Regions from separate parts of the Clostridium celatum genome, predicted to be linked through region 2. Evidence: riboswitches for the same ligand, from Rfam matches in the RefSeq annotation. Region 2 holds a riboswitch; the other holds the start of a gene.
The links. A riboswitch is a leader RNA that binds a small molecule or an ion and turns the genes downstream of it on or off. The one in region 2 is predicted to bind S-adenosylmethionine.
Positions count from the first base shown of each region.

Region 1 (8,070 bases), on a different contig from region 2:
AGGACAAAGAGTTATAGATACTTTCTTCCCAGTAGCTAAGGGTGGGGCGGCTGCAGTACCAGGTCCTTTCGGAGCAGGTAAGACAGTTGTTCAACACCAAATTGCAAAATGGGGAGATGCTGAAATAGTTGTTTACGTTGGATGTGGTGAACGTGGTAACGAAATGACAGATGTTCTTAATGAATTCCCAGAATTAAAAGACCCTAAAACTGGTGAATCTCTAATGAAGAGAACAGTTCTTATAGCAAATACTTCAAACATGCCAGTTGCTGCCAGAGAAGCTTGTATATATACAGGTATCACAATAGCTGAATACTTCAGAGATATGGGATACTCAGTATCAATCATGGCTGACTCTACTTCAAGATGGGCAGAAGCATTAAGAGAAATGTCTGGTAGACTTGAAGAAATGCCAGGGGATGAAGGATATCCAGCATACTTAGGTTCAAGACTAGCTGATTACTATGAAAGAGCTGGTAAAGTTGTTTGTTTAGGTAAGGATGGAAGACAAGGTGCTGTTACTGCAATCGGTGCGGTTTCGCCTCCAGGAGGAGACCTTTCTGAGCCTGTTACTCAATCAACACTTAGAATAGTTAAAGTTTTCTGGGGATTAGATGCTCAACTTGCATATAAGAGACACTTCCCAGCTATAAACTGGATTAATTCTTATTCATTATATGCTGATACTATAGATAGTTACTTAAACAAGACAGTTGCTGATGATTGGTCAAGTCTTAGACAAGAAGCTATGACTTTACTTCAAGAAGAATCAGGACTTCAAGAAATAGTAAGTTTAGTTGGTATTGATGCATTATCAGAAAAAGATAGATTAAAATTAGAAGTTGCTAAGTCTATAAGAGAGGACTATTTACAACAAAATGGTTTCCACGAAATAGATACTTACACTTCACTTGATAAACAATATAGAATGTTAAAGCTTGTATTATTATTCAGAAAAGAAGCTGAAAGAGCTTTAGATGCAGGGATTTACTTAGATAAGGTATTAAACTTAGAAGTAAGAGATAAAATTGCAAGAAGTAAGTATATCCATGAAGATGACATTGCTAAGATGGATGATATTGCTGCTGAATTAAGAGCTGACATCGATACTTTAATTAGCGAAGGAGGAGTTCTTAATGCTTAAGGAATATAGAACAGTAACAGAAGTTGTTGGACCTTTAATGGTTGTTGAAGGTGTTAGCGGCGTTAAGTATGATGAACTAGTTGAAGTTGAAATACAAACTGGTGAATTAAGAAGAGGTAAAGTTCTTGAAGTTAATGGATCTAAAGCAATGGTTCAGTTATTTGAAGGTTCTTCAGGAATTAACTTAAAAGGAACTAAGGCTAAATTCTTAGGTAAGCCACTTCAACTTGGTGTATCAGAAGATATGTTAGGTAGAGTATTTGATGGTATGGGTCATCCAATTGATAATGGACCAAAGATAATACCAGAAAAGCAATTAGATATAAATGGGGAAGCAATTAACCCAGTATCAAGAAATTTCCCATCAGAGTTTATACAAACAGGTATATCTGCTATTGATGGATTAAATACACTTGTTAGAGGACAAAAGTTACCAGTTTTCTCTGGTTCAGGTCTTCCACACGCACAATTAGCTGCTCAAATAGCAAGACAAGCGACTGTTTTAAATTCAGATGCTAACTTTGCCGTTGTATTTGCAGCTATAGGTATAACATTCGAAGAATCTCAATTCTTCGTTGATGAATTTAAGAAGACTGGTGCTATAGATAATGCTGTATTATTTATGAACCTTGCTTCTGACCCAGCTATCGAAAGAATAGCTACTCCAAGAATGGCATTAACTGCTGCTGAATTCTTAGCATACGAAAAAGATATGCATGTTCTTGTTATCATGACTGATATAACTAACTATGCTGAAGCTTTAAGAGAAGTATCAGCTGCTAGAAAGGAAGTTCCTGGTAGAAGAGGTTACCCAGGTTACCTATATACTGACCTTTCTACATTATATGAAAGAGCAGGTAGAATTAATGGAAGAGGTGGATCAATCACTCAAATTCCAATATTAACAATGCCTGAAGATGATAAAACACATCCAATTCCAGATTTAACTGGATATATTACAGAGGGGCAAATAATCCTTTCAAGAGAATTATACAAAAAGGGAATTATGCCTCCAATAGATGTTCTACCATCACTTTCAAGACTTAAAGATAAGGGTATCGGTAAAGGAAAAACTAGAGAAGACCATGCTGATACAATGAACCAATTATTCTCAGCTTATGCACAAGGTAAGCAAGCTAAGGAATTATCAGCAATCTTAGGTGAATCTGCATTATCAGATACAGATAAGAAATTTGCTAAGTTTGCAGAAGCTTTTGAAGAACAATATGTTTCTCAAGGGTTTGAAACAAATAGATCAATAGAAGAAACTTTAAATTTAGGTTGGAAATTACTTAAGATTCTTCCTAAGACAGAACTTAAGAGAATCAGAGATGAATATCTTGAAAAGTATATGCCAAAGGGAGATGAAGAGTAGAATATGGCAAAGTTAAATGTCAATCCTACTAGAATGGAGCTATCTAAGCTGAAGAAAAGACTATCTACAGCTTCAAGAGGGCATAAGCTTCTTAAAGATAAACAAGATGAATTAATGAGACAATTCATTAACCTTGTTAAATATAACAATGAACTTAGAAAATCGGTAGAAGCTGAACTTGAAGGGTCTTTTAAAGATTTCGTTATGGCAAGTGCTGTAATGAGTTCAGAATTCTTAGAAGAAGCAGTTGCTTATCCAAAAGATAGCGTATCTGTTGAAGTAGGAACAAAAAACATAATGAGTGTTAATGTTCCACAAATGAAATTCCACAGACAATTACAAGATAGTGAAGGAAGCATTTACCCATATGGTTTTGCAAATACATCTTCTGAATTAGATGATGCTATAGGTAAGCTAGAGTCAATACTTCCAAAGTTACTTGAATTAGCTGAAGTTGAAAAATCAACACAGCTTATGGCTGATGAAATTGAAAAGACAAGAAGAAGAGTTAATGCTCTTGAATATATGACAATTCCTCAATTACAAGAAACTATTAAGTTTATAAGAATGAAACTTGATGAAAATGAAAGAGGAGCTTTAACTAGACTTATGAAAGTTAAAGATATGATTCAAGCAAGAGCTGCAGAATAGTATTAATAAGTATCTTCTTATGAAGTCTACGGTATAAGTAAAAATAATTAGTTTTACTTAAACACATTATCACTAGGGATAACAGGTATAAAGCTATATTTATACCTGTTATTTTCATATTATGGATATAAATTATATATTTGATAAAAAGAAGATTTAATAGTATAATGCTTATAGAATACGTAAGAAGAATATAAGTTGATATAACAAGGAGAGTTTTAATGAATTATTTCATAGCTATAATTATTGCTTTTTCTATAGTATTTTTGATAACTCCATTACTAATGAAGTTATCATTTAAATATAATTTTACAGATAAACCTACTAGTAGAAAAAAGCATAGGGGTGAAATTCCTCTTTGTGGTGGAATATCTATGTTTATTGGATTTTTCACAGCATATTTTATAATACTTCGTAATAATAATTTTGATGAAAAGTATGGAATTTTTGTAGGAGCATTATTAATTTTATTAATAGGAATAGTAGATGACTATTATAAGAGCGTTGGAAAAGAATTTGCTATAACTCCAAGATTAATAATACAATTATTAGCAGCAGTTATAGTATATAAATCAGGAGTATCTTTTGAAGGCTTTACCAATCCACTAACTGGGGTATACTTGCATTTACCGGAAATAGTTCAGTTTATTTTAACTATAACTTGGATTTTTGGAGTAACAACAGTTATAAATTGGTCTGATGGAATGGATGGATTAGCAGGAGGATTATCATTTATATCAGCAATGACTTTTGCAACAACTGCTATAATATTAGTTCAACCTACATCATTATTATTTTCCCTTATATTAGGGGCTGTAGTATTAGCTTTCTTATTTTATAATAAGTATCCAGCAAAGATATTTATGGGAGATTCAGGTGCAAACTTTTTAGGATTTATTTTAAGTATAATTGCTTTAGATGGTGCTTTTAAAGGAGCAACAATATTGAGTTTGATGATACCTATATTAGCACTTGCAGTACCTATATTTGATAACTTATTTGTTGTATTTAAGAGATTTTCAGAAGGAAAACCAGTATATCAAGCAGATAGAAGTCAGATACATTACAGACTTCAAGCAAAAGGATTTAATACAAACCAAGTTGTTACATATATAAGTATAATAAGTTTAACTTGTAGCATAGTATCAATTATATTACTACTAATAAAATAATAAAGCTATTTACAAGAATGTAAAGAAATAGTATAATATATTAAAACTTATCAAGAGTGGTGGAGGGACTGGCCCGTTGAAACCCGGCAACCTATTAACTATATTAATGTGGTGCTAATTCCAACAGCTTATGGCTGATAGATAAGGATATTTTATAGGCATGAATTATATTAACCTAAGGGAAATATCCTTTAGGTTTTTTTGTGCTTAAAAAATAATTTTTAGTTAAGAAATTAGTAATTTATTTATGAGATTGGGGGCTATTTATATGAAAATTAATGAGTTATTTGAAAGTAAAAAGGTAGTATTTTCTTTTGAGATTTTTCCACCTAAAGCAACATCATCTATTGATACTATATACTCAACTTTAGAAGAACTAAAAGATTTGAAACCGGATTACATCAGCGTTACTTATGGGGCAGGAGGTAGTTTAACTAAAAATAAAACAACAGAGTTATCATCAATAGTAAAAAATAAGTATGGTGTAGAGTCAGTTGCACATTTAACTTGTATTAATTCAACAAAAGAAGAAATAAATATTATATTGGATGATTTAAAATTTAATGGTATTGAAAATATATTAGCTTTAAGAGGAGATGTTCCAGAGGGGGGGAATCATAAAGGGGATTTTAAATATGCATATGAATTAATTTCTCATATAAAGAAAAGAGGAGATTTTAACATACTTGGTGCATGTTATCCTGAAGGGCATGTAAAGGGGAGAGATTTAAAAGAGGACATGCTTCATTTAAAGATTAAAGAAGAAAGTGGAGCATCACAATTTATATCACAATTATTTTTTGATAATAATCATTTCTACAATTTATTAGAAGAGAAAGAGAAATTAGGTATAAAATCTCCTATACAAGCAGGAATAATGCCTGTAGTAAATAAAAAGCAAATAGAAAGAATAACATCTTTATGTGGTGTAAATATGCCAAAGAAGTTTATTAAAATAATGGAAAGATATGAGTATGATAAAGAAGCATTAAGAGATGCAGGAATTGCATATGCTGTTGAACAAATAGTAGATTTAATTTCTAGTGGAGTAGATGGAATACATTTATATAGTATGAATAATGCATATGTTGCTAGGAAAATTAATAATAGTATCAGTTCAATTATTAATTCTATTAATAAATAGATAATTTTAGGAGGAATGAATTATGGAAAAAGTAGAAAGCTTTGAATTAGATCATAGAAAGGTAAAAGCGCCATATATAAGAAAATGTTGTTTATTAAATGGCCCTAAAGGTGATGAGGTAACTAAATTTGATATTAGGTTTTTACAGCCTAATAAGGAGGCTTTTGGAACAGCAGCAATGCATGGATTAGAGCATTTATTAGCATTTGAGCTTAGAAAAAATTTAGATGGAATAATTGATTTATCACCAATGGGATGTAGAACAGGATTTTATTTAAGTATATTTGGGAATAGAGATAGTGAAGAAATAAAAGTAGCGGTAGAAAATGCTTTAAAAGAAATATTAGAAGCAAAAGAAATTCCAGCAGCAAATGAAATACAATGTGGAAATTATAGAGATCTTTCATTATTTGGAGCTAAAGAATATGCAAAAGAGGCACTAAATAAAGGTTTTTCCCTAAATATTTATGGTGAATAACTAAATCGAAAAATACTATTATAATATTTTAGGAACTGATATGATTTCATAAAGAATGTATAGCTTAGCGAAATTATAGCAGTTCCTAAAGATAAAGTTATGAATTTTTTAGACAGATAAGCTCTTTATAAGTTAGGTATATTTTTATTGAAAGTGGGGTAGTTAAATGGTAAATAGGGATGAAGTTTTAAGATACTTAGGTTTTAGGGGACAGATAATTGATGAAAAGCTTGAAGAACTTATAGATGAATGTAGGGAAACAGTAGTTGTAAAAAGTGATCCTAAATATGTTTATGGATATTTTAATATAGAAAATAATGATGAAGGTATTTTAATAAAGGATACTACATTGGTTTTAAAGGGTGAAGATATAAAAAATCATTTAAAGCATTGTGATAAATGTGCCTTAATGGTAGTAACTTTAGGATTAAATATCGAAAGAGAAATTATACTCAATGAGAAGATTAGTTTAACAAAGTCAATAGTTTTAGATTCATGTGCTACTACTTATATTGAAGAAGTTTGTGATAATATTCAAAATGATATAGAGCAATTTGCAAAGAAAAACAATTTAAATATTACCTCAAGATATAGTCCTGGATATGGGGATTTATCATTAGATTCACAGGAAAAAATATTAAGCGTAACTGATGCAAGCAAAAGAATAGGGGTTACAACTACAGAGCATAATATATTGTTTCCAAGAAAATCAGTAACTGCGATTATTGGATTAAGTAAGGGGAAAATACAAAAGACAAAGAGAGACTGTACTAAATGTAATAAATATAATGATTGTGTTTTTAGAAAGGGAGGAAGTAATTGTGGGAGTTAAGGAATTAATTAATAAAGAATTAATTTTATTTGATGGGGCAATGGGAACAATGCTTCAAAAAAATGGTCTAAAGTTAGGAGAAAATCCTGAAAAATTAAATTTTAGTCATGAAGATATGATTATAAAGATACATAAATCTTACATAGATTCAGGAGCAAATATTATTACTACTAATACCTTTGGAGCTAATAGATTAAAGCTTAAAGAAAGTGGCTATTCTGTAGAAGAGACAATAAGTAAAGCAGTATCATTAGCAAAAGAAGCAACAAAAGATACCAATGCATTTATAGCATTAGACATTGGACCTATAGGAGAGTTATTAGAGCCAATGGGGACTCTATCATTTGATGAAGCATATGAAATCTTTAAAGAGCAAATAATTATAGGGCATAAGGCTGGAGCGGATTTAATCCTTATAGAAACCATGACAGATTTGTATGAAGCAAAAGCAGCTATTTTAGCAGCAAAAGAAAATTGTAATTTACCTGTATTTTGTACTATGAGTTTTGAAGAGGATGGTAGAACATTTACAGGGTGTCTACCAAGTAGTATGGCAATTACTTTAGAGGGATTAGGTGTAGATGCTTTAGGGGTAAACTGCTCATTAGGACCAGATAAAATTTTAAAAGTAATAAAAGAAATTAAAAAGTATACTAACTTACCTTTAATGGTACAACCAAATGCAGGTCTTCCAAGTATAATTTTTGGAGAAGCAATATATGATATTTCAATAGAAGATTTTACAGAAGGAATAGAAGAGTTAATTAATGAAGGTGTATCTATTATAGGGGGATGTTGTGGTACAACTCCAGAGTTTATATCTTCAATTAGACTTTTAATAAATAGTAAAGAAATAATTTCTAGACCTAAAGTGAGTTTTACAGCTGTATGTAGTCCTTCAAAATTTATAGAAATAAATGGTGTAGAAGTAATAGGTGAAAGAATAAATCCAACAGGTAAAAAATTATTTAAAGAAGCTCTAAAGAATAATGATATGAATTATATACTTAAGCAAGGAATAGAGCAAGTAGAAGCTGGAGCCTCTATATTAGATGTTAATGTTGGATTACCAGAAATAGATGAAGTAAAATGGATTAGAGATTCGGTAAAATCCCTACAAGGAATTTTAGATACACCTCTTCAAATAGATTCAACTAATGTAGATGCTGTAGAAGCTGGACTTAGATATTATAATGGAAAAGCTATAGTTAATTCTGTTAATGGAGATGATGAGATATTAGATAAATTACTGCCTATAGTGAAGAAATATGGTG
Region 1 covers NZ_JAJKGM010000004.1:62,255-70,324, forward strand. The annotation lists gene LPC13_RS03010 (V-type ATP synthase subunit A) at 1-1,144, shown strand, start outside; gene LPC13_RS03015 (V-type ATP synthase subunit B) at 1,137-2,519, shown strand; gene LPC13_RS03020 (V-type ATP synthase subunit D) at 2,523-3,170, shown strand; gene LPC13_RS03025 (MraY family glycosyltransferase) at 3,392-4,342, shown strand; SAM riboswitch class I at 4,387-4,490, shown strand; gene metF (methylenetetrahydrofolate reductase [NAD(P)H]) at 4,611-5,486, shown strand; gene LPC13_RS03035 (S-ribosylhomocysteine lyase) at 5,509-5,964, shown strand; gene LPC13_RS03040 (methionine synthase) at 6,131-6,796, shown strand; gene LPC13_RS03045 (homocysteine S-methyltransferase family protein) at 6,786-8,070, shown strand, end outside.
Region 1: linked by a shared signal. The riboswitch ahead of metF (methylenetetrahydrofolate reductase [NAD(P)H]) and the one ahead of LPC13_RS11655 (methionine ABC transporter ATP-binding protein) in region 2 are both predicted to bind S-adenosylmethionine.

Region 2 (8,070 bases):
ATTTTTAATTTTAATATTCCAAGGTTTAAATGTAGCAGCAAAAGCTAAAGATAAATATGGAAGATTATTAGCTATTGGAATTACTTCTGTAGTTGGGATACAAGCGATAATAAATATTGCAGTTGTAACAGGAAGTATGCCTGTTACGGGAGTTCCTCTTCCGTTTATAAGTTATGGAGGTACTTCACTTGTATTCAATTTATGTGCTATGGGAGTATTACTTAATATTTCTAGTCAGCGTAGAGTACCAAATAAGGAAGTAAAACCTAAGGAAATAGAAGAAAATCAAACCAATAATATCTATAGCTTTAGTAATTATAATAAATAAAGTTTTTGATAAAGGTCTTAGTATAGTTTTGTAAAACTAATATTAGGACCTTTTATACAATAATAAAGGCAATATCCAGATGATTATAGTAAATTTAGATTTATGATGACAAAGATAAAATTAGAACAAATGAGCTATCTAAAAAAGGGTGGAATAACTAAGACAAATCTTTCAGTACTTAAAAATAATAAATCAAAAGTTATTATTTTTTTAATTTTATATAAAATATGTAATACTTTAGAGTACTAATGAAGTGATATTTTAGAATATAGAAATGATAATAAAGAGTAAGGAGAGAGAAGAAAATGAGATGAAGAGAGAGTCCAAATTTATAATAAAGAAGATATGGTTAATATCAATAATTATCTTTATAACTGTGATTATATTAAGTTGTTTTTTTAAAATAAAATTTTTTATATTTGGAATTAATCCAAATTTTTTATATTATATTTTATTTCTCATTATTATTATATGTCCAATTGTATTTTTCTGTTGTGAAAAAGAAGATATGTTATTAGGAAAGTTAATTTATACTATAACTATGGTATTAATTATAGCAATAAGTATGTTTATTTATATGTTTTTATTTAGTGGAAATAAATATTTTACTTTTAAATCTCCACAAAGAACTAATGATTTAGTTATAGAAGAAAAAAGTTTTCTTTTAAGTGGTATTAGCACATTTTATGAGAAAAAATTTGGAGTATTTATTAAACCGCTAGATATTGAAATAAATATAGATGATGGATTTAGACCATTTTCAACTGACTCATATGAAATAAATTGGATAGATGAAGATACAGTTAATGTAAGATATAATTATGGTAATGAAGATGTGTGGAAAAGTGAAATTATAAAATTAAAATGAAGCAATATAGAGATGGAGAAGAACAATAAACTTGATAGAAAGAAGTTTATATCAAATTCGCTAATAGAGATTATTATAAAAATGAAAAGAATTATTAGTTTAAAGGATAATTAAATAAGAGGAGAGGTATAATGGAAATACTATTAATAATTTTAATTGGTCTTATGATATATAATATTACTATACATATTCCAAATAAATTAAAAGAGCAAGATGAAAAACAAAGATTGCATTTTGAGGAATTACGCATAAGATTGAATAGGATAGAAAACAGTTTAGAAGAGATAAGAAATATGGAGTAAATAATATGGATATTTTTAAAATATTAAATAATGATATTGAAGGACTTAATGAAGAAGAGCGTGAATTTGCCGAGAACTTTAATGAGACTTTACGTGAAAAGATTATAGATGAACTTGCTATATATGAAACTAATGAATTAATTAAAGATTTAAAAAGTGATGAAGAAATATTTAGAGAAAAAATAGAGTATATATTTATTTATGGGAAAAAGGGATATAATAAAATGCCAACAAAAGCATTAATAGATATATACCTTGATAAGAAAAATGAAGGTGACTTTATTAATTTAATTGAAAGTCTAAGTGAAATTTAATAATACCTCAGGGGAAGTGAAAAATAATTTCCTCTGAGGTGTTTTTATTAGAAAAACCTAAAAAATATAATGCTTAATTTTTAAGATTTATAGTTTATAGAAGAATTTAAAAAATTTTAAATAGCGATAAAAAACATTTAAACAAAATAGGTTGTTCATACGTCTATATAATAGAATTAAATAAAATAGTACTATTTACATAATTTTAGATGGGAGAATACATTAATGATTAAAATTAGGGGTAGGAGTTTAGAAAAGAGATTTGAAGACTCTGTAAAAGAAAATAAAGAAAAATTTTATAGGTTGGCTTATTATTATGTGAAAAATCATCATGATGCAATGGATATATTGCAGGAAAGTATTTTGAAAGGATACTCTAATTTATCTAAGATAAAGGATGAAAATGCTATAGATAAGTATCTTAGTAGGATAATAGTTAATACAGCAGTAGATTTTATAAGAAAAAATTCTAAAGTTGTAGTTGTAGAGAATGATTATTTAAAGGATAAGTCTGTAGATGATGAAAAATCGGAAATAGGTTTAGTTATTGATACTCTTCCAGAGGAGCTTAAGGATGTTATAATTTTGAAATATTTTCATGGATATAAAATTGATGAAGTTGCAGAGGTTTTAGGTATTTCTATTTCTACTGTTAAAAATAGAATGCATAAGGCATTAAAAATATTAAGAGTAGAAATTAAGGAGGAGAGTTATGAGTAAGAATTATTTAGATGATGAAAAATTAAGATATGAAAATATAGAAATTCCTGAGGAACTTGATTTTATGGTGAGAAAGACATTGAAAGAAGGGAGAAGAAAAAGAAATTTAAAGAAATTTTATAAATATGGAAGTGGAATAGCATGCACATTTTTGCTGTTTGTAGTATTAGTAAACATTTTTCCAAATGTAGCTTATGCTATGAGCAAAGTTCCTGGTCTTGATAAACTGATAGAACTTGTGACTTTTGATAAAGGCTTTGATAATGCTGTAGAAGAGGGGCTGGTTAAAGAAATTAACTTTCAAGAGCAAAAGAATGGAGTGAAGCTTAAAGTAAATACTATTGCTGGAGATTGGAAGAGACTTTGGTTAGGATATGAGATATCAGGAGAAAAAAATTTAGGGGTTGATATTAGTATTGTTACTGAAACAGGAGGTGTATCATGGAGTACATTTTATACAGAACCATATAGTATTAAAAATGAAGAAGGAGAACAGGAATCATATATAGAGATAGCCTTTGAAGAATTTAATGAAGAATTTACTTTAGAGTTTAATGTTTATGACAAGGAAAAAGGAAGAAAAGATGATTTAAGCAAGGAGTATCTAGCAAGTTTTTCTGTACCGATAAAGCTTGAAAAAGAAATATTTAATAGTGAATTAATGGATATATCCTTAGATAATACAATTATTAACACTGAAATTGGAGATATAGAAGTAGTAAGTTTAAAAACTAGTAAAACAAGAACTATTATGGAATTTAAGCTTAATAGTGATATATATGATTATATGACCTTTGAAAATCCTAGACTTATAGATAATGAAGGAAATGAATATGAAGTAAGTTCATCTTATGAAAGTCAGGGTTTTGAAAATAACTTTATAGAACTTCAAGGTGAAATAAAGGAAAGTATTAAATCTTTAACCTTTGTTTTTGATGAAATGTATTATGCTAGAAAAGATAATAGAAATATTATAATAGACTTAAAAAATAAGGGAGTTAAACCTAACGATTACAATATTGAATTTGTAAGTTTTATAGGAAATAATCTTACTTTAAAAGCAAGGGATGTTAAAAGTATTTCTTTTGACAATATTATACTTGAAAATGGAGAAAGTTTAATTAGTGAAAGTGGGGTATCTTGTATAAGTGATGAAGAAAACAATGAATATTATGTTAAGTCATATTTAAAATTAAATGATACAATACTAGATGAAGTAAAACTTAAAATATTTTGGATAATGAAGGATAGTGTTAAAGGTGATTATATAGAATTAATAAAACAATAAAATGAATTAAGAGTTAATCTAATAATTGGATTAACTCTTAATGTTATTTTATATTATTTCTTTAAGGGAATTAATTTTTTTATAATTACTTACCTTTAATTATTTATTCTTTTGTAAGTTATATAAACTATAAATATAGTATAGTTTGTTATGATAAAATTATAAGAACAGGTAATTATATCAAGAAATAAAGTAGTTGATATATCATATATTATATAAAGAAGATTATTTTAGACATTGATATTAAAATTTACTTTTTAGTAAAAATAAAGTTTAGAGGTGAAGTAAATGAAAATATTATTAATAAAAATTGAACTTAGGGCAGAATGGGTGCATTCATTAAAAGAAAAAAGAATGATAGTCTTGAGCCTTTGTAAAAGGCTTACTAATAAGTTTAATGTGTCAGTGTCTGAAGTTGATCATCAAGATGTACATCAAAGTATAGTAATAGGTATATGTAGCGTTGGAACTTCAAGAGATGTACTTCAAGCTTTAAAGGAAAAGATTTTAGATTTTATTGAAGATAATACTGATGCAGAACTTTTAAAAATAGAAGAAGAGGTTATGGATTATTAGAAAGAATATTTAGTATAAAAAATAAAAAAAGTATATAGAAGTTATTGACAAAAATCTTCAAGTAATATATATTAATATCAACAGCAGAAAATATTGGAAAATTTAATAGATAATCTTATCAAGAGTGGTGGAGGGACTGGCCCTGTGAAACCCAGCAACCTATTAACAGTTAAAAGTTAGTAGTTAAGGTAAAACTTCAATGGTGTTTTAAAATTTGGAGATTTTAAAGAAATTTTAACCTTAACAATCAACTAATAACTATTAATGTGGTGCTAATTCCTGCAGTTTTTTAACTGAGTGATGAGAGGGTAAATTTAATAAGTGTATTTATACGTACTTGAGTTTATTCTCTAGTGCGTTTTTTTTATATTTTTTCTTAAATTAATAAAAAGTATAGTATTTAAGTAGTAAGCTTAAAATTTATGATTTTTATTATTAACTAAATGGAGGTGGACAAACATGATTAAAATGCAAAATGTAAAAAAGAGTTTTGGAGATATAGAGGTTTTAAAGGATATTTCACTAAATATAAATGAAGGTGAAATATATGGACTTATTGGACATAGTGGGGCAGGTAAATCAACACTTTTAAGATGTATAAATGCCTTAGAAGATTATAATGACGGATCTATAGTTGTTATGGATAAGGAAGTTAACAAATTAACTGAAAAAGAAAAGAGAGTATTCAGAAAAGATTTAGGAATGATATTTCAAGGATTTAATCTTTTAAATAGAAAAACTGTATATGATAACGTAGCACTTCCATTACAAGTGTGGGGAGAGGATAAGGCTTGTATAAAAAAGCGTGTTAATGAGCTTTTAGAGATTGTAGGGCTTTCAGATAAAGCAAAAAGTAAACCAAAAGAGCTTAGTGGAGGACAAAAACAAAGAGTTGCTATAGCTAGAGCATTAGCATTAGAACCAAAGATTCTTCTTTGTGATGAAGCAACATCAGCTTTAGATCCTAAAACAACAAAAGATATACTTTCACTTTTAGACGATATCAATAAAAAATTAGGAATTACAATAGTTGTTGTTACCCATCAAATGGAGGTTGTAAAGCAAATTTGCCAAAGAGTTGCATTGCTTCAAGGTGGAGTATTAGTAGCAGAAGGAAAGGCAGAGGAGGTATTCTTAAGACCAGAAGTATCGCTTAAAAAATTCTTAGGAGAAGATGAAGAAGATGCACTACCAAATACCGGAGTTAATATTAAGTTATTTTTCCCAAGTAATTCTTCAGAAAATGCTCTTATAACTAAGATGGCAAGAGAACTTAATATAGATTTTTCTATAGTTGGAGGAAGGCTTGAAAAGTTTAGAGATGAGGTATTAGGTAGCTTGACTATAAATATAGATGAAAAGGATAGAGAGGAAGTTATGAAATATCTTTCATCTAAAGATGTTATATTGGAGGTGTTATTATAATGGATAGTAAAATGATTAATATAATAATAGAAGAGTTTGGAAAAACTGTTTATATGGTGTTTTTTTCAACATTATTTGCAAGTGTTTTAGGATTTTTATTAGGAATAATATTAACAGTTACAAGTGATTCTGGATTAAAACCTAATAAGGTTATTTATAGAGTTTTAGATGTAGTAATTAATGTGCTTAGAAGTTTTCCTTTTATAATTTTAATAGTAGCTATAATTCCATTTACTAGAGCTATAGTTGGAACATCTATTGGTGAAACTGCAGCAATAGTACCACTTACAATTGCAGCTGCACCTTTTGTGGCAAGGATAATAGAAGGAGCACTAAAGGAAGTTGATCCAGGAGTTATAGAAGCTGCAAAATCATTTGGAGCATCAAATACTCAAATAATATTTAAAGTTATGATTAAGGAAGCAGTACCATCAATTATTTCAGGATTAACATTAACAGTAATTAGTATAATTGGTTATTCTGCAATGGCAGGTAGTGTTGGAGCAGGTGGAATTGGTAAATTAGCAATAAGTTATGGTTTCCAAAGATTTAACACGGAAGTTATGATTGTTACTGTAGTTATTCTTATAATAATAGTCCAAGCTCTTCAAAGCTTAGGTAATTACTTATATAAGAAATTAAGTTAATTATGTTATATATAAATTATTAGTAAATAAATATAAATTTAAGTTGTAAGAAGTATTAATTAAAATATGTAAATAGTAATTAAAAGTTATTTAAATAAATAAGTTAATAAGTAATATTAAAAATAAATTTTAGGGGGAATTTTAAAATGAAGAAAAAAATTTTAGCAGGAATTTTAGCAGGAGTATTATCATTAGGTCTTATAGGATGTGGAAGTAATGGAGCTACATCTAATGAAGGAAGTAATTCAAGTGATGATAAAATAATAAAAATAGGAGTTTCTCCAGAACCACATGCATCTATAGTGGAAGTTGCAAAGCCACTTTTAGAGGAAAAAGGATATACAGTAGAAATAGTAGAATTTAATGATTATGTTCTTCCAAATACAGCGGTAGAAGAAGGTGAGTTAGATGCAAACTACTTCCAAACAATTGCATACTTAGAATCATTCAATGATGAAAAAGATACTCATCTTACTTATACAGCAGAGATTCATTTAGAACCAATGGGAGCTTTTTCTAATAAGTATAAATCTTTAGATGAAGTAGAGGATGGAGCAACAGTTGCAATTCCTGATGATACTTCAAATGAAGCAAGGGCATTAAAAGTATTAGCAGCAGCTGGGCTTATTGAAATAAATGATGGTGATTTAATAACAGTTGCAGACATAACTTCTAATCCTAAAAATTTAAATTTTAAAGTTCTTGAGGCAGCAACATTACCAAGAGTTTTAGAAGAGGTTGATATTGCAGTTATAAATGGTAACTATGCATTAGAAGCAGGGCTTGATGTTAATAATGATACAATTTGTAAAGAAGATAAAGATGCTGATGATTTACAAGGTAGAAGAAATGTTTTAGCAGTTAAAGAAGGTAATGAAAATACTCAAAAAATTAAAGATTTAACAGAAGCACTTACTTCTGATGAAGTTAGAGAATTTATTGAAAAAGAATACAACGGGGCTGTAGTTCCTGTATTTTAATAAAAAAGTTAAGTTGTAAGTATTATTAAAAGATTAGTATTAAAAATAGGGCAAATAAGTATAATAATATATAGAGAAATTATTTATATAATATTAATAGGGGCAAAGTAATATTATAAAAATAGGGGGCTATTAAAAATAGTAAAAAGAGGGAAGAAACTAAAATTTCTAACCTCTTTTTTTGTATTTATAGATTTGTATATAGATACGAATATAACATAATTGAAGATACTTGTAAGCACAATAAAAAAATAATCTAATATAATAGAATATGAAGCTAATTTAATAAGGAGATAATGCCTGTGGCAGTATGGATATTAGATGCAGCTCATGGTGGGAAGGATTTTGGAGCTATTTCAAAAGATGGCATAAAAGAGTCTGAATTTGTACTTGAAGCTGCTTTAGAGGCAAAAAAGCATTTAGAACGTAATAGTGAAAAGGTTATTTTAATAAGAGATGAAGATAAAACATTAAGTAAAGAAGAAAGAATAGATATAGCTAATAATACAGATGCAGATTATTTCATAAGCTTCCACATGAGTTTTAGTAAAGATGAAAGCAAAAGAGGGGTAAAGGTATTAGTAGTAAATGAAAATGAGGAAAATTATAGATTAGGTAGGCT
Region 2 covers NZ_JAJKGM010000028.1:22,383-30,452, reverse strand. The annotation lists gene ftsW (putative lipid II flippase FtsW) at 1-328, shown strand, start outside; gene LPC13_RS11685 (hypothetical protein) at 837-1,196, shown strand; gene LPC13_RS11680 (hypothetical protein) at 1,328-1,498, shown strand; gene LPC13_RS11675 (hypothetical protein) at 1,504-1,812, shown strand; gene LPC13_RS11670 (RNA polymerase sigma factor) at 2,038-2,532, shown strand; gene LPC13_RS11665 (DUF4179 domain-containing protein) at 2,525-3,820, shown strand; gene LPC13_RS11660 (DUF503 domain-containing protein) at 4,109-4,396, shown strand; SAM riboswitch class I at 4,509-4,703, shown strand; gene LPC13_RS11655 (methionine ABC transporter ATP-binding protein) at 4,856-5,821, shown strand; gene LPC13_RS11650 (methionine ABC transporter permease) at 5,821-6,468, shown strand; gene LPC13_RS11645 (MetQ/NlpA family ABC transporter substrate-binding protein) at 6,615-7,448, shown strand; gene LPC13_RS11640 (N-acetylmuramoyl-L-alanine amidase) at 7,751-8,070, shown strand, end outside.